One region of the Romboutsia sp. MSSM.1001216sp_RTP31141st1_G3_RTP31141_220114 genome, then DNA from elsewhere that is predicted to be linked to it. Evidence: predicted binding sites of a transcription regulator. Region 1 holds the regulator's gene; each other region holds the start of a gene.

Region 1 (8,121 bases):
AAAAAACTATCTCAGACCTTTCTCAGGGTATATTTACCCAACTTCAAACATTAGCGATAATATCTATATAAAATTAAAAAAATAGGAATGTATTTAAATATATTTCTATTTTTTATATAATATTTTGTTTTCATATGGTAATTTTTGGGTATGGTTTTTATAGAGGTGAAAAATTATTATGAACAGCATAGACAAAATATTTATAAAAGAATTTCTTTCAAAACTTGACTCAAGTACATTTGAGGTAAAACTTTGGGATGGAGAAGAATTCTTAATTGGGCAAGATGAGCCTAAGTTTAAGGTTTACTTTAATAAGCCAATTAGTAAAAAAGATTTATTAAATAGTACATCGTTAGCTTTAGGGGAAGCATACATGAAAAAAGATATTGATATTGATGGTGATTTACTACTAGTCTTAGATGCTTTATTTAGCTGTCAAAAAGAACATTTTCATACTAACTTTGCAAAATTATCAAAACTATTCCATAAAGCAGGAAATGAAAAGAATCAAAAATTAGAGGTTTGTTCTCACTATGATATAGGAAATGATTTCTATAGCCTTTGGCTAGACGATACTTTAAGTTATTCTTGTGCTTACTTCGAAAATGATGATGATACTTTATACCAAGCTCAAATGAACAAAATACATCATATTTTAAAAAAATTAGATCTATCAGAAGGTGAAACTTTACTAGATATAGGATGTGGTTGGGGATATCTTCTTATAGAAGCCGCTAAGAAATATAAAATTAAAGGAACTGGTATTACACTAAGTGAGGAACAATATAAAAGATTTAATGAAAGAATAGTAGAGGAAGGACTTCAAGACTATTTACAAGTAAAACTTATGGACTATAGAAATCTTGAAACATCTGGTATGATGTTTGATAAAATTGTAAGTGTTGGTATGTTAGAACATGTTGGTCGTGAACACTATGATTTATACTTTAAAAATGTAAATAGTGTATTAAAACCTAAAGGGTTATTCTTATTACATTATATAAGTGGTTTAGTTGAATCTCCTGGCGATGCTTGGATTAGAAAATACATATTCCCAGGTGGAGTTATTCCTTCACTACGTGAAATTATAGACTTACTTCCTAAATATAATTTTTATACATTAGATGTTGAAAGTTTAAGAAGACATTATACTAAAACTTTAGTTGAGTGGTATAAAAACTTTGATAAACAAAGAGATGTTGTAGAGGATATGTTTGATGAAGAATTCGTAAGAATGTGGGACTTATACCTTTCTTCTTGTGCTGCTTGTTTTAATAATGGAGTTATAGACCTACATCAGATCTTAATGAGCAAAGGTGTTAATAATGAAATAAGTATGACAAGAGAATATATTTATAAAGATTAAAAAATGAGTAAATTTTATTCTATAATTTTTTAAATTATATTATGAAATGTGTACATTTTAAAAAAAAGAGACATAGTTTAAACTATGTCTCTTTTATCTTTTGTTATATTTACTTGTTTATAAATTACTTTCTTTTAAACATGTCTTCTATTTTTTGTCCAAAAGTCTTTTTCTTTTCGTGAACATCTTCTCCACATTCTTTAGCAAATTCTCTTAGTATTTCTTTTTGCTTTTCATTTAATTTCTTAGGAGTATCAACTATAACCTTAACATATTGGTCACCTCTTGAGTTACCTCTAAGTCTTGGTATACCTTTTTCTCTTAGTCTAAATACAGTTCCAGTTTGAGTTCCTTCTGGTATTGTATACTTAACTTTTCCATCTAGTGTTGGAACTTCTATTTCATCTCCTAATGCAGCTTGAACAAATGTTATTGGCATATCAAAGTATATGTCAGTTCCTTCTCTTGTAAATAATGGATGAGGTTTAACATTAACTATTATATATAAATCTCCTCTTGGTCCACCTTTAGATCCAACTTCACCTTGACCTGATAATTTTATCATTTGTCCATCATCTATACCTGCTGGTATATCAACTTCTATAGTCTTAACTTTTCTATTATATCCCTTACCGTGACACTTTGGACATGGTGATTCTATAACTTCACCTTCTCCATTACAAGCACTACAAGGTCTACTTGATGCTATATTACCAAATGGAGTTCTTTGAACAGTTCTAACTTCTCCAGTACCATTACATGTTGGACAAGTTTTCTTAGATGTTCCTGGCTTAGCTCCGCTTCCATGGCATTCTTCGCACTCTTCACTTCTATTTATCTTTACAGATACTTTCTTTCCAAATGCAGCTTCTTCAAAGCTTATACTAACACTTTGTTTTATATCTGCTCCACGCTCTGGACCTCTTCTTCTGGCTCTACCACTGCTAAATCCACCTCCGAATATATCACCAAACATGTCACCAAATATATCTTCAAATCCACCGAATCCTTGACCACCAAATCCTCCTTGGCCACCAAATCCTCCTTGACCGTTTACACCATCATGTCCGAATTGATCGTACATTTGTCTTTTACTATCATCTGATAATACTTCGTACGCTTCATTTATTTCCTTGAATTTTTCTTCTGCTTCTTTATCACCAGGATTTCTATCTGGGTGATACTTCATAGCAAGTTTTCTATATGCTTTTTTAAGGGCTTGAGCATCGGCACTTTTATCTACACCAAGCACCTCATAATAATCTCTCTTAGCACTCATTATTTGTCACCACCTTTATTATTACAAAATAATAGCTTGTAGAATATCATACTACAAGCTATTATTATTTTTAAGTATTAGTATATAACTATCTACTTATGAAAAGATACTCTTTTCTATTATATATTAAACTATATATTTTCGTAACCTATTTTTCGTCATTTACTTCTGTGAAGTCAGCATCTACAACGTTATCGTCTTGAGCACCTTGACCAGTTTCGCCACCCTGAGCCCCAGCCTCAGCTTGTGCTTGTTGATACATCATTTCAGAAACCTTATGGAATTTGTTCATAACTTCATCCATAGCTTTTCTTATTTCTTCACCTGTTGACTCTTCTTTATCTTTAACTGCCTTAAGTTCAGCTATTGCAGCTTCTATAGCACTCTTATCTTCAGCGCTTACTTTGTCACCTAATTCATTTAAAGTTTTTTCTGTTTGGTATATAGTTGAATCAGCTTGGTTTAATGCTTCTATTTTATCTTTCTTTTGCTTATCAGCTTCAGCATTCATTTCAGCTTCTTTAACTTTCTTTTCTATTTCTTCTTCACTTAAATTAGTTCCAGAAGTTATAGTAACTTTTTGCTCTTTTCCAGTTCCTAAGTCTTTAGCAGTAACGTGAACTATACCGTTAGCATCTATATCGAAAGTAACTTCTATTTGAGGTATTCCTCTTGGAGCTGGTGGTATATCAGTTAATTGGAATCTACCTAAAGTAGTGTTATCATATGACATACTTCTTTCACCTTGAAGAACATGTATATCAACAGCAGTTTGGTTATCAGCAGCAGTTGAGAATACTTGTGACTTCTTAGTTGGTATTGTAGTGTTTCTTTCTATTATTTTAGTCATTACGTTACCCATAGTTTCTATACCTAATGATAATGGAGTAACATCTAGAAGTAATAAATCATTAACATCTCCAGATAATACACCTGCTTGTATAGCAGCACCTGCAGCAACACATTCGTCTGGGTTTAATCCTTTGTGTGGCTCTTTTCCTATGAATTTCTTAACAGCTTCTTGAACAGCTGGTATTCTTGTAGAACCACCAACTAATAATACATCATCTATATCAGAAGTTGAAAGACCTGCATCTTGTAATGCCCTTCTTGTTGGTTCCATAGTTTTTTCTACTAAATGAGCAGTTAACTCATCAAACTTAGCTCTTGATATATCCATAGTTAAGTGTTTTGGACCTTCAGCAGTAGCTGTTATGAAAGGTAAGTTTACATTAGTTGTCATTGTTGATGATAACTCTTTTTTAGCCTTTTCAGCAGCTTCTTTTAATCTTTGAAGAGCCATATTATCATTTCTTAAGTCTACACCTTCAGCTTTTTTGAATTCTTCAGCTAAGTAGTCTATTAATACTTGGTCAAAGTCATCTCCACCTAATCTGTTGTTACCAGCAGTAGCTAAAACTTCGAAAGTTCCATCTCCTATTTCAAGAACTGAAACGTCAAATGTTCCTCCACCTAAGTCAAATACTAATATTTTTTTATCTTGGTCTAACTTATCCATACCATAAGCAAGTGCAGCAGCAGTTGGCTCATTTATTATTCTCTTAACATCAAGTCCTGCTATTCTACCTGCATCTTTTGTTGCTTGTCTTTGAGCATCTGTGAAGTATGCTGGAACTGTTATAACAGCTTCAGTTACAGGTTGCCCTAAGTAGCTTTCTGCGTCTGCTTTTAATTTTTGTAAGATTATAGCTGATATTTCTTGTGGTGTATAATCTTTACCATCTATATTAACTTTGTAATCTGTTCCCATGTGAGTTTTTATTGATATTATAGTTCTATCTGCATTTGTAACAGCTTGTCTTTTTGCAGGCTCCCCTACTATTCTGTCTCCGTCCTTAGTAAATGCTACTACTGATGGAGTAGTTCTCATACCTTCTGCATTAGTTATTATTTGTGGTTCTCCACCTTCTAATACTGCTACACAAGAGTTTGTTGTTCCTAAGTCAATTCCTATTATTTTTCCCATGACCAAATTCCTCCTAAATAATTTTTTATGATTTTTATTCTATATAGAATTTAGTTATTATTTATTTTATATATTTAAATATCTAAGTTCTAATTTTGCTAGAACATAAGATATATTTTAGCTAAATTCTTAAACTTTATTGCTATTTATATCAAACTAGCAAGATACTTTAACCATACTTGGTCTTAATACTTTATTTCCTAGTTTGTATCCTTTTTGAAGTACCATTACAACCTTATTTGCTTCAACTCCATCAACACTTTCTTGCATTACTGCTAAGTGTAAATTTGGATCAAAGTCTGCATTTTCAGCTTCTATTGCTTCAACTCCATACTTTGTAAGTATTCCTTGAAGTTGCTTATATACTAAGTCTATTCCTTGGTACATACTTCCTTCTTTGTCATCACAAGCTTCTAAAGCTCTTTCCATACTATCGATAACAGGTATTATATCGTTTAGTATTTTTTCATTTGCAAATAATCCTATAGTTTCTTTTTCTTCATTTGTTCTTCTTCTATAGTTTGCATATTCTGCTTGAAGTCTTTGATGCTTATCATTAAGAGCCTCTAATTCTTCTCTTAATTTATTTTCTTCTAATTTGTCATTTATATCTGTAACATTGTCTTCTACAACTTCCTCAGTCGTTTCTTCAATTTCACTTGAAGTTTCTAATTCTTCTTTTACATTTTCTTTTTCTAAATTATTTTCTTGCAATATGTTACACCCCTTAATCTATTTTTTGTTAAAAATCAAACTCATATAATTAACAATTGTATAAATCTTAGCATAGTCCATTCTTGTAGGCCCTATAAAACTTATACGCCCTACTAGATCTCTACTTATATTATAAGTTGCTGTAACTATACTACAATCTTGCGCTAACTCAAAATCATTATCACTACCAATGATTATATTAACATTATCCTTCTGTATACCTTTTGACTTAGCCATACTAGATATCATTTCCTTATGTTCTAGCATATGTAAAAATGACTTGGCCTTAAGTACATCATTAAATTCGGGATAGTTAAATATATTAGTTGCTCCACTTAGTGAAATTGATGTATCATCATTGGTATCAAAATTTAGTGCATCTATTAATTCATCTATTAACACTGCATGTTCACTTATTTCATATTTTATAAATGCTATAAGTTTTTCATCTAAATCAACTATACTTTTTCCTGATAATTTTCTAGTTAGATTGTCAGAAATTATGTTTAATTTTGATTGATCTAAATGAGTGTTAGTAGCTAAATTTACATTTTTTATATCACCTTTATCTGTAACAACTATTAATAAAATGTTGTTATCACTCATACTAACTAACTGTATGTGTTTTATAACACTTTGATTAACTAAGTTTTTAGTAACAGCTACAGTTGTATAATTAGTAATTTCTGATAATAGCTTAGAAGTCTCATGAATTAAATCTCTTATATCATTAACATTTTTATTTATACAACTCTCTATTAAAATTTTCTCTTCGTCACTAAGTTCACTTTGACTCATAAGAGAATCTACATAAAGCTTGTATCCTTTCTCAGATGGAACTCTACCTGCCGAGGTATGTGGCTGGATTAAATATCCTAATTCTTCAAGGTCAGCCATTTCATTCCTTATAGTGGCAGCACTTACACCTAAGTCATGTTTTTTTGATATAGTTCGTGAGCCTACAGCCTCAGCTGTTTCTATATAATCTTTAACTATAGCTTTGAGGATCTTTAATTTTCTTTCATTTAATTCCATCACCTTCACTCCTCGCTGTTAGCACTCACTACTTTCGAGTGCTAAAAAGATTATATATATTATATATCATTTTATTTTATTCTTGTCAACACTTTCTAATTAATTTATGAATTCAACAAATACAGAATTTGATATTTCTCGTCCCTTTTGGGTAAGCTTAATACCTACTTTACTTTCTTTTATTAAGTCTTTATTTTTCAAATCCTCAATTTGCTTATTATATTTATTTTTGAATTCTATATTAAATTCTTTTTTAAAGTCTTCAAAATATATCCCTTCATTCATTCTAAGTCCCATAAATATTTTTTCTTGTATTTTATCTTCTATACTTAAATTTTCTAAATTGCTTATAGGTTTTTCATTTTTTTCTATCATATTATGATACTCATCTAGATTTTCTACATTATTATATCTAATATTTCCTAGATATCCAGATGCCCCTGCACCTAACCCTATATAATGATAACACTTCCAGTATAGTATATTATGCTTACACTCAAAACCTGGCTTTGAATAGTTTGATATTTCATATTGATTGTACCCATTTTGTTTTAGGTAATTTATTGTGTGATTATACATATTTATATCTGTATCTTCATCTATAAGTTCAAATTCATTGTCTTCATACATATCATATAACTTTGTGCCCTCTTCTAATATAAGTGAATAAGCTGATATATGTGATGGGTTTAATGAAATAATTTTTTCTAAGCTTTCTTTCCATTCATCAATGTTATGATTTGGAAGTGCATACATTAAATCTACATTTATATTATCAAAACCAACCTCTAAAGCTTCTTTATAATTTTTCTCAAACTCTTCATATGTATGGATTCTTCCTATTTCCTTTAATTTATTATTTTGCACTGCCTGAAGACCTATACTTAATCTGTTTACTCCACACTTTTTCATAGTTTCTAATTTTTCTCTTGTTAATGTTCCTGGATTGCACTCCATAGTTACTTCAGCATTATCCTTTATATTGAAGTTCTTATAAATATTATTAAATATTTCTTCAATTTCATTAGATGTTAGTATGCTTGGAGTTCCTCCCCCTAAAAATATACTACATATTTCTTTTTCATAATTTTCTTTTTCTATATCTTTCTTATAAAGTTCCATTTCCTTTTTTAAATCATCTATGTATCTTTTCTTTAAGTTTACATCTAATTTGTATGAATTAAAGTCACAGTAGTTACACTTACTCACACAAAATGGAATATGTATATATAATCCTAACATTTATTTTTCTCCTATTCATATATTGCTTACATTATTAAATATATTTTACTATATTATAACAATATATATGTGATAGTTGTTATCTATTTAAAAATGCTTTATTAATTTAAAATATATAAAAGGCACCTAAATGTAAAGATGCCTTTTACTTATCTTAATTTAATTTTATAAGAATATACTAGTAAACCAATAAGTGTAACTATTATTCCTCCTAATGAAACTAAAGTCATTGTTATTAATTGATTTATTATAACAAAAAGTCCACCTAGTATAGCAACAATAGGAACAATTGGGTATAATGGAACCTTATAAGGTCTTACCATATCTGGTTTTTCTTTTCTAAGCTTAACTACTCCATAGAAAGTAAATATATAAAATACCCATATTATAAATATAGTTAGATCACTTAACAGGTTAAATTGTCCAGATAAAGCATATATACATCCAAGACCGGCTATTAACCAAATAGAGTTGTATGGAGAACCACCTTTATTTAAC
Region 2 (8,121 bases), 790 kb from region 1:
ATTCAAATAATCTAAATATGCCAAGCCCTAATAACAATAAAAAGCTTAATAAGGATGCTATATTGGCTGATAGTAAATCTTTAAACAAAGATCCCAAAAATAAAGAAATACCTAAAGTAATTGTAGATACTAATGTTATTATAGATGCCGATTTAAAAGGAATTTTAATTTTATTTGTACCATAAGCAACACTAGCTACAAATGTATCTAATGAAAGTGATAGCACCAAGAGAAGAGATTGTAGCATTGGATGACACCCCCAAAATATTTAACTAATATTAAGATATTAATTAATTCGTATTTTGTTAACTATAAAATATTATAAATGTATAATTTATTTTGATTAAATTAAATAAGGTTGTAAATAGTTAGATTTTAGTGGTAAAATATAAATACTAAAATATTAAGAGGAGTTATATAAATGAAGTGCAATAAAAAAATAATATCATTAATTATAATATCATTAATGTCATTAGGTATTGTGGCTTGCGATAAAAATGATATACAAAAAGATCAAGAAAAGGCAGTATCTAATGTTGAAGAAAAATCAGACGAATCAATAAAAGAGATAGATAATATGCTATCTGAAATAAAAAACAAATATAAAGACTCTGTAGAAGAAATTGAAGATAAGGTTTCTATAGATAAGTCAAATAATACTAATCTAGATCAAAAGAAGATATCTAATTATACTAACAAAATATTGAGTTTAGATGATATGAAATTAAGAGACATAGAAAATAAACTTACATCAATTGATGAACTTGCTAACATAGGAGATGACAAATTAAAAACTTTGATAGGTAAATACAAAAATAATTTATCTGAAAATTTAGATGATTTTATAAAAGATATTAATTTAAGTAATTATTTAGATAAAGAAAAAGAATTACAAAGTGATATTAACTCTATACAATCTAAAATAGAAAATACTAAAGAAAACCTAACAAATGTAGCGAATGATAAAGTAAATAAAATTTCTGATAGCATAAGTAATATAATCAACTAATTTGATACAAATTATTTCATATAATATAAATTTAACAATATATGGTATAATACATATATAGTTTTTTATAATATATGGAGATGATAAAAATGCATAAAGAAATTACAAACCCAATGGCTGATATTTTTAAATATCTAGCAATATCTATACTATTTATGTTTATAGGGTTTGCATTTGGGCAAGCTTTTATTCCTATAAGTGTTGTTCAAGTAGCAAATTTAATATTACCATTTTTAATAATAGGTTTACTTATAATGGCAATATTATCTAAGAAAAGTATAATACCTAGAAGTTTTTCTATGAACTATGTTTACTTATTTACATTTATAGATGGTATACTTTTATATCCACTATTATCTTTTTACTTACAAAGTTTAGGAACATCTATAGTAATTAATGCTTTACTTGGAACTTGTATATTATTTGGTATACTAGCCTTTATATCTTATAGAAAGAAAGCTGGGCATTACCTAGGTATAGGATCTATATTATTTGCAGGTCTTATATCACTTTTACTTCTATGTATAATAAATATATTTATAGGTTCACAGACATTAAATATATTATATAGTGTTCTGGGTATATTAATATTCTCAGGATATATATTATATGATATAAGTCTAATAAAATATGACATAGAATCAGGAAACATAATAAGTAAGAATGATTTATCTATACATGTATTAAATCTTTATCTAGATTTTGTAAATATCTTACTAGATTTATTAAATTTAATATATGAATTCAAAGATTAATAAATAAAAAGACTAGATTATACTAATTAGTATAATCTAGTCTTTTTATTTATCCTTAAATCCTTATATATTTGCAATAATTTAATTCTAAATAACCTTCATATAATTATTAAATATAGGAATACTATTATTATATAACTCAGGAGGAAACTATGGGAAAATATAAATTAGACTATTTCGCTAAATATTATTTCTTTGAAGAAGAAGACTTTCTAAAAGAGGAAGAGGGAGAGTATATATTAAATAGAATAAAGGAAAGCAATAGATTTGATTATAAGGGATATTCTTATAAATATACTAAATATAATAATATATCTAAGGGTTGTACTCAAAAAAATGTAGATGTGGAAATTCCTAAGGAAAGTATAGATATAATATTAAACGGAGATAGAGTACACCTTGATTTAATATACAAATTTTACACAAAGAAATTAGAGGATCATATTAGAATAACTACTAGAATAAGTGAAAAAACAAAAGAGGTTTCTTGTCTTTTATATATAGATTATATTCAGGCTAATGATTTTATAAAGGAATTAGAAAACATTAAAAAATTACAAGAATATAATATGAAAAGCTAAAGTAAAAGCACCTATTCCAATGAATTGTAATAGGTGCTTTTACTTTTATATATTTTATATTGACAAATAAGATAAAAAACTATTGACAAAGTATTTTTATAGGAGTATATTGTAGTTAATAAATTATTAGCACTCAACTCAATAGAGTGCTAATAAGAAAATTCTAAATAAAATAAATAATTAAGATTTTACTGAAAATAATATATATTATGATAGTGGAGGGATACATATGGATATAGAAAGAATGACTGTAAGGGTACAAAAAGCTTTAAATGAAGCTTATAATATAGGTGTTAAAAACCATAATCAACAAATAGATGTTATACACTTATTAAGTGCATTAGTCAATCAAGAAGATGGACTTATACCTAATATATTAGAAAAAATGGGTGTATCAGTAGATTCAGTAAAAAATAGTATAGATATGGAACTGAGCAAATTACCTCAAATTCATGGAGAAGGTATAAGTTCACAAGGTGTTACAGCTACAAGAAGAATAAATGAAATTTTAATAAAAGCAGAAGAAATATCTAAAGAATTTAAAGATTCTTATATAAGTGTAGAACATGTAATGCTTGCTATGATAGATATGGAAGGTAATACACCAGTAGGAAAAGTATTAAGACAATACAATATAAATAAAAGTAATTTCTTAGAAGTACTATCACAAGTTCGTGGAAGTCAAAGAGTAGAAACTCAAGATCCTGAAGGCACTTATGAAGCACTAACTAGATATGGAACTAATTTAGTAGATTTAGCTAAGAAAAATAAATTAGATCCAGTTATAGGTCGTGACGAAGAAATAAGAAGAGTTATAAGAATATTATCAAGAAGAACTAAAAATAATCCAGTACTTATAGGTGAACCTGGTGTTGGTAAAACTGCAATAGTTGAAGGATTAGCAGAAAGAATAGTTCGTGGAGATGTACCAGAAGGACTTAAGGATAAAGTTATTTATGCACTAGATATGGGTTCATTAATAGCAGGTGCAAAATATAGAGGGGAATTTGAAGAAAGATTAAAAGCAGTACTTAAAGAAGTTCAATCTTCAGAAGGAAAAATAATACTATTTATAGATGAGATACACACAATAGTAGGTGCTGGTAAAACTGATGGAGCAATGGATGCTGGTAACCTAATAAAACCAATGTTAGCTCGTGGAGAACTTAATTGTATAGGTGCTACTACATTTGATGAATATAGACAATATATAGAAAAAGATAAAGCACTTGAAAGACGTTTCCAACCAGTTATAGCAGAGGAACCAAGTGTATCAGATACTATATCTATACTTCGTGGGCTTAAAGAAAGATTTGAAATACATCATGGTATAAGAATACATGATAACGCAATAGTAGCTGCTGCTAAATTATCAGATAGATATATACAAGATAGATACCTTCCTGATAAAGCAATAGACTTAATAGATGAAGCTGGTGCTATGATTAGAAGTGAGATAGATTCTTTACCAACAGAACTAGACACTGTAAGAAGAAGAATATTTACGCTTGAAACTGAAAAAGAAGCACTTCTTAAGGAAAATGATGAAAAAAGTAAAAATAGATTAGAAAATCTAGGAAAAGAGTTAGCAGAGTTAAAATCTAAGAATGATGAAATGACTGCTAAATATGAAAATGAGAAAAAACAAATACTTGATATAAGAAATTTAAAAGAGGAATTAGATAAGGCTAAAGGCGATGTTGAAAGATATGAAAGAGAATATGACTTTAACAAAGCAGCAGAATTAAAATATGGTATAATACCAAAGTTAGAAGAACAAATACAAAATCATGAAGAAAAAATGGCATCAAGTTATGAAAATGCATTATTAAAAGAAGAAGTAACAGAAAATGAAATATCTCAAATAGTAGCTAAATGGACTGGCATACCTGTAACTAAATTAGTAGAAGGTGAAAGAGAAAAGCTTCTTAAGTTAGAAGATGATCTTCACAAAAGAGTTATAGGACAAGATGAAGCAGTAACAGCAGTATCTAATGCAGTAATAAGAGCTCGTGCAGGACTTAAAGATGAGAAAAAACCAATAGGTTCATTCATATTCTTAGGGCCAACAGGAGTTGGTAAAACAGAGCTTGCTAAAACTTTAGCTAACAACTTATTTGATAGTGAAGACAACATTATAAGAATAGATATGAGTGAGTACATGGAAAAACATGCAGTATCTAGACTTATAGGACCTCCTCCAGGTTATGTAGGATATGAAGAAGGAGGTCAATTAACAGAAGCTGTTAGAAAACACCCATACTCTGTAATACTATTTGATGAAATAGAAAAAGCACATGAAGATGTATTTAATATATTCCTTCAGATATTAGATGATGGTAGACTTACTGATAATAAAGGTAAAACAGTAGACTTTAAAAATACACTTATAATAATGACATCAAACATAGGTAGTCATCATCTATTAGAAGCTGGTGAAAACATAGATGAATTTACAAAAGATATGGTTATGAATGAAATGAAACATAGATTTAAGCCAGAATTCTTAAATAGAGTTGATGATATAATAATGTTTAAGCCACTTAGTTTAGAAGGAATCAAAAAAATAATAGATATATTTGTAGATGCATTAAGAAAAAGACTTAGTGAAAAAAATATAGATATAAAAATAACTGATGGTGCTAAAGAAGTTATGGCAAAAGAAGGGTACGATCCAGTATATGGTGCTAGACCACTTAAGAGATATATATCAAATACATTAGAAACAAAAATAGCTAGAAAAATAATCTCTGGAGAAGTTTATAGCGGATGTACTGTAGTTATAGATGCCGATGGAGAAAATATAGAGGTATCTACTAAAAACTAGTTAAATAAAATTGAAACCGCAAAAATAAAAGACTTAATAAGTTATAACTTATTAAGTCTTTTATTTTTATGTAAATGATAGTTTTAACCAATAGTTAAAAAATTTAATCAGAAGTTAATTATACGTCCATTGTTAACATACAAAACTTAATTTATACTATAAATATAACACATAAAAGGAGTAAATTAATGGAGAAAATAAAAATAGGGGAAAATATTAAGTTATTAAGAAGAAAGAAAAATATTACTCAAGAACAATTAGCAAGTATTATTGGAGTATCAATACCAGCAGTATCTAAGTGGGAAAAGGGTGTAAGTTTTCCGGATATAACATATCTTCCTGTACTAGCAAATTACTTTGAAGTAAGTATTGATGATTTGTTAAATTATAGAAAAGAACTTGATGAAAATGATATCGCAAAAATAATTAAAGAGTGTGAAGAATTAATATCTATAAATTCAATAGAAGAGTCTATTAAACTATGTGAAAGTTATATGAAAAATTATCCATCTAATTACAAACTTAAATTTAAACTAACTCATATTTATTCTCTTGCTATGATAAAAGAAACAGATTTAAATAAAGAAGATATAACAAATAGAATAATAGAAATTTTAGAAGATATAGTAGATAATACAAATGATATAGAGTTAAAAGAATATTCTCTTATGCAATTAAGCAGTAACTATATGATAGTAGATAAAAATGATAAGGCTGAAGAAGTTTTAAAAAAAATATACAAACCAAATTGCAATCCAGATGTAATGCTACCTCTTATATATATGCAACAGGATAAAATAAATGAAGCAAGAAAACTTATGCAACAAAATTTAAATACTTCAATTGGAGAAGCTATAACGTCTTGCATGGGACTAGCCATTTCTTACTATAGTTACAAAGATGATATGGACGAGAATAGTATAGATTACTCTAAAGCTAGTATGTATTATCAATTAGCTATCGATATTGACAAGTTAGTATATGATGGAAATCAAATGGGTTCATTTTTAAATTCAAACTTAGCACATATTAATTTAAAAAAAGGAGATATAAAAGCTTCATTAATGTACTTAAATAGATTGGTAGATAGTTTAGAATATTTGGGTACAGATATACCTAGGCAACTTAATCAAATAGCATACTTTGACAATCTTGATGATATAAAGAAAGAGGAGTCAGTAAATGTAGATGTACTACAAATACTAATAGATTCACTAAATACAACATTTATCAATTTAAAAGGAAATAAAGAGTTTGAAGATATAATATCTAGAATAGTAAATTTAAGAAAATTAGTTAATAAAGATAATAAATAATATAATATTTATTATATACAAGTTAATATTAAATGCCTTTGAAAAGAAAGTAAATTATAACTAATAAGTAATAATGGTACATAGGAGGAATAAATGGAAAATATTAATTTAAACATCAATATCCTAGAATTTATATTTGGTTTTATAGCTCTATTATTAATCCTTTTCTCTATAGAACTATACTTTAAGATAAAGAAAGATAAGACAATAAAAAAAGATATATTAAAAAAATATGGTAAAGAATTAGATATAGAAGATATTAACTATAAAATGGATAGTGTCTCTAGTTACTTTAAAAATATTAATGAAAAAGAATTTATAGATGATATAACATGGAATGATTTAAGCATGGATGACATATACAAAAAAATAAATAATACTCAAAGTACATCAGGAAGAGAAGTTTTATATAATATTCTAAGAATACCTTTATACGAAAAAGAAGAACTTATAAAAAGAGACAACTTAATAGAATATTTTATGAAAAATCCAGATAAAAGATTTGAAGTACAATATATATTAGCAAAATTAGGAATAAGCAATGATTTATATACTACAAATTGTTTAATTAATAAAAGTGATAATAGCAAAAGTAGGTTACTAAGGTATACTATATTATCATACATACCAATAATAAGCTTAACACTAATATTTTTTAATAGGTATTTTATACTACTTTTAATAGCATCTGCTACATACAATGTATTTATAAGTCAAAGAAATGAAAGATACAATTATAATGTAGACGGTTTTACATATATGATATCTTTAATAAATGCAACTAAAAAAATAACAAATTTAAATATAAATGAAATAAATGATAACTTAAAAGATATATCAAGAAACTTAGATAATATTAAACATATTAGAAAAAAATCGCTAGGCGCAGATAGTAATGCAATGATGGATGATATGAAAATATTTAGTGAATATATGAACTTAATATTTTTAAAAGAGCTTAAGAGATATGAAAAAGTCAAAAGTACTGTTATAAAAAATGCAGATGACTTTAAAGCTATATATGATTATGTAGGGACTATAGATGCTCTTATAGCAATTGCGTCATTTAGAGATAGTCTAGATTATTATTCTAAACCAAATCTTGAAATTAGCACAAGTAAATACAATAACCATATAAATTTTGTTGATATATATCATCCACTTATAAAAAAACCTGTATCTAACTCTGCTAACTTTGATAAAAATGTGTTAATCACAGGTTCAAACGCGTCAGGAAAATCAACTTTTATAAAGACTATAGCAATAAATGCAATACTTGCTCAAACTATATATACAACTACTTCAAGGGAGTACAACTCATCATATTTTAACATATATACATCAATGGCTTTAAAGGACGATATATTTAGCAATGAAAGTTATTATATAGTAGAAATAAAATCTCTAAAGAGGATAATAGACAACTCTAAGAAAGATATACCATGCTTATGCTTTGTAGATGAAATATTAAGAGGAACTAATACCATAGAGCGTATAGCTTCTTCTTGTGAAGTACTATCAGCTCTTTATAAAAGTAACACTTTGTGCTTTGCGGCAACTCACGATATAGAACTTACTCATATACTTGAAGATAAATTTGAAAATTATCACTTTGAAGAAACTATAACAAATA
Region 3 (3,000 bases), on a different contig from region 1:
GAGGAAGAGGAAATTATTTAAAACACAAAAACTAGCGAGTAGTATAAGAGAAGAAAAGGTATTTGAAAATCTAGAGCGGATAAAAGAAATTGCAAATACAGAACAAAGTACAATTAATACAAATCAATTATTAAATGAAAATATAGAAGACTATAGCAAAAAAAGGGTAATAAGTTTACTACTTAATACAGGAAAACTTCCATTTACGACGAATAATAAAGTAAGTGTATATATTGATGGAAATCAAAAATTTAAAAATCTTCTAGAAGACATAAAAAATGCAAAAAATCATATACATTTAGAGTACTTCATTATAAAAGATAGTGAAATAGGAAGAGAATTAAAAGATTTATTAATCAAAAAATCCAATGAGGGTGTAAAGATAAGAATATTATATGACGATGTAGGATGTTGGAGGTTTTGGTTTTACAGAAAGTTTTTTAATGAAATGAAGGAAAATGGAATAGAAATAGTAGCATTCTTACCAGCTAAATTTCCATTGACAGGTGGAAAGCTAAATTATAGAAATCATAGAAAGATAGCTATAATAGATGGAAAAATTGGATACACTGGCGGCCTAAATATAGGTGATGAATATATGGGTAAAAATAAAAAGTTTGGATACTGGAGAGATACCCATATAAAAATAGAAGGAACCTCAGTGTATATGTTACAAATGATATTCTTAACAGATTGGTACTATACAACAAAAGAGATAATAACAGAAGATAAATATTTCCCAAGTCCTCAAAGATGTGGTAATAGTATGGTTCAAATAATAGCTAGTGGACCTGATAGTGATTGGGAATCTATACGATATGCTTATTTTTGCGCTATTTGCCAAGCTAAAAAAAGTATTTATATAGAAACTCCTTATTTTATACCAGATGAAAGTATACTTATAGCACTTAAAAGTGCAGCGCTAAGTGGAGTGGATGTAAGAATTGTATTTCCGAAGATAGCTGATCATAAAATAGTCAATAATGCTTCTTATTCATACTTTGATGATATATTAAACTCGGGGGGAAAAGTTTATTTATATACAAAAGGATTTATACATTCAAAAATAATGATAATAGATGATAAAATAGCATCTACAGGATCTGCGAATATGGATTTAAGAAGTTTTATGCTTAACTTCGAAATAAATGCATTTATATATGATAAAGAAATTGTAGAAAGAATGAGTAAAGATTTTTTTGAGGATTTAAAGAATAGCGAAGAGTTAACATTAGATGAATTTTCTAAGCGTAAATTAGGTAAAAAGGTTAGAGAATCAATAGCTAGATTGTTTTCACCTATATTATAAAATTTAACAAAAACTATTGAAAAATATGGGAAGTTAATATATTATAATAATTGTTAGCACTCTAATCTAAAGAGTGATAACAATTATTTTGTTTATAACAAATTTTACATATTTACAATTCATTTAGGAGGGAAAAATATGAAAATAAGACCATTAGCTGACAGAGTAGTTATTAAGATGTTAGAAGCAGAAGAAAAAACTGCAAGTGGTATAGTTTTACCAGGAGCTGCTAAAGAAAAGCCACAAATGGCTGAAGTTTTAGAAGTAGGACCAGGTGGAATAGTTGACGGAAAAGAAATAGTTATGGAATTAAAAGTTGGAGATAAAGTTTTATTCCAAAAATATGCAGGAACAGAAGTTAAAATAGATGGGCAAGAGTACACAATATTAAGACAAAGTGAAATATTAGCAGTAGTTGAATAATAATAGGAGGGGATAGAAATGGCTAAAGAAATAAAATTTGCACAAGATTCAAGAAAAGCTTTAGAAAATGGTGTTAACAAATTAGCAGATACAGTTAAGGTTACATTAGGACCTAAAGGAAGAAATGTTATATTAGATAAGAAATTTGGTGCACCTCTTATAACTAATGATGGTGTTACAATAGCTAAGGAAATAGAGTTAGAAGATAGATTTGAAAATATGGGAGCTCAATTAGTTAAAGAAGTTGCCACTAAGACTAATGATGTAGCTGGAGATGGTACTACAACTGCAACAGTACTTGCTCAAGCTATAATAAGAGAAGGATTAAAGAACGTAACTGCTGGAGCTAACCCAGTATTACTAAGAAAAGGTATACAAAAAGCTGTTGAAGTAGCAGTTGAAGAATTAAAGAAACAATCAAGAACTATAGAAACTAAAGAATCTATATCTCAAGTTGCTTCTATATCTGCTGGAGACGAAGAAGTTGGTAAGTTAATAGCAGAAGCTATGGAAATAGTAGGAAAAGATGGAGTTATAACAGTTGAAGAATCTAAAACTATGCATACAGAATTAGATGCTGTTGAAGGGATGCAATTTGATAGAGGATTTGTATCTGCTTACATGGTAACAGATGTAGATAAGATGGAAGCTGTATTAAATGATCCATATATATTAATAACAGATAGAAAAATATCTAATATACAAGACATATTACCAGTTCTTGAGCAAATCGTTCAACAAGGTAAGAAGTTATTAATAATAGCTGAAGATGTAGATGGAGAAGCATTATCTACATTAGTAGTTAATAAATTAAGAGGAACATTTGAGGTTGTTGCTGTTAAAGCTCCAGGATTTGGAGATAGAAGAAAAGCAATGCTTGAAGATATAGCTATACTTACAGGAGGAACTGTTATATCTGACGAATTAGGATATGACTTAAAAGAAGCTGACTTAACTATGTTAGGTAGAGCTGGTTCTGTAAAAGTTACTAAAGAAAGTACTACAATCGTAGATGGATTTGGTGATAAGGTAGCTATAGAAAATAGAGTTAATCAAATAAAACATCAAGTAGAAGAAACTACTTCTGAATTTGATACAGAAAAGTTAATGGAGAGATTAGCTAAACTTGCTGGTGGAGTAGCTGTGATAAAGGTTGGAGCTGCTACAGAAGTTGAAATGAAAGAAAGAAAATTAAGAATAGAAGATGCACTTAACGCTACAAGAGCGGCTGTAGAAGAAGGTATAGTTGCTGGTGGTGGTACTGCATT

The links. The regulator HrcA, encoded in region 1, represses chaperone genes, less so after heat shock. The targets are predictions, from matches to a motif close to TTAGCACTCNNNNNNNNNGAGTGCTAA.
Region 2: a site for HrcA is predicted at 2,472-2,498, ahead of clpB (ATP-dependent chaperone ClpB). Genes of this name have one in related genera too.
Region 3: a site for HrcA is predicted at 1,363-1,389, ahead of ABCP60_RS15775 (co-chaperone GroES). Genes of this name have one in related genera too.

The regions. Positions count from the first base shown of each region.
Region 1 is NZ_JBCIUO010000001.1:92,329-100,449, reverse strand. Features, by position in the region: gene ABCP60_RS00520 (hypothetical protein) at 1-71, shown strand, start outside; gene ABCP60_RS00515 (cyclopropane-fatty-acyl-phospholipid synthase family protein) at 179-1,366, shown strand; gene dnaJ (molecular chaperone DnaJ) at 1,491-2,645, opposite strand; gene dnaK (molecular chaperone DnaK) at 2,794-4,632, opposite strand; gene grpE (nucleotide exchange factor GrpE) at 4,789-5,346, opposite strand; gene hrcA (heat-inducible transcriptional repressor HrcA) at 5,365-6,381, opposite strand; gene hemW (radical SAM family heme chaperone HemW) at 6,481-7,623, opposite strand; gene ABCP60_RS00485 (amino acid permease) at 7,773-8,121, opposite strand, start outside.
Region 2 is NZ_JBCIUO010000001.1:881,888-890,008, reverse strand. Features, by position in the region: gene ytaF (sporulation membrane protein YtaF) at 1-247, opposite strand, end outside; gene ABCP60_RS04475 (hypothetical protein) at 422-1,009, shown strand; gene ABCP60_RS04470 (Bax inhibitor-1 family protein) at 1,099-1,764, shown strand; gene ABCP60_RS04465 (hypothetical protein) at 1,917-2,345, shown strand; gene clpB (ATP-dependent chaperone ClpB) at 2,575-5,172, shown strand; gene ABCP60_RS04455 (helix-turn-helix transcriptional regulator) at 5,361-6,488, shown strand; gene ABCP60_RS04450 (hypothetical protein) at 6,582-8,121, shown strand, end outside.
Region 3 is NZ_JBCIUO010000045.1:104-3,103, reverse strand. Features, by position in the region: partial or broken gene cls (cardiolipin synthase) at 1-1,309, shown strand, start outside; gene ABCP60_RS15775 (co-chaperone GroES) at 1,448-1,732, shown strand; partial or broken gene groL (chaperonin GroEL) at 1,751-3,000, shown strand, end outside.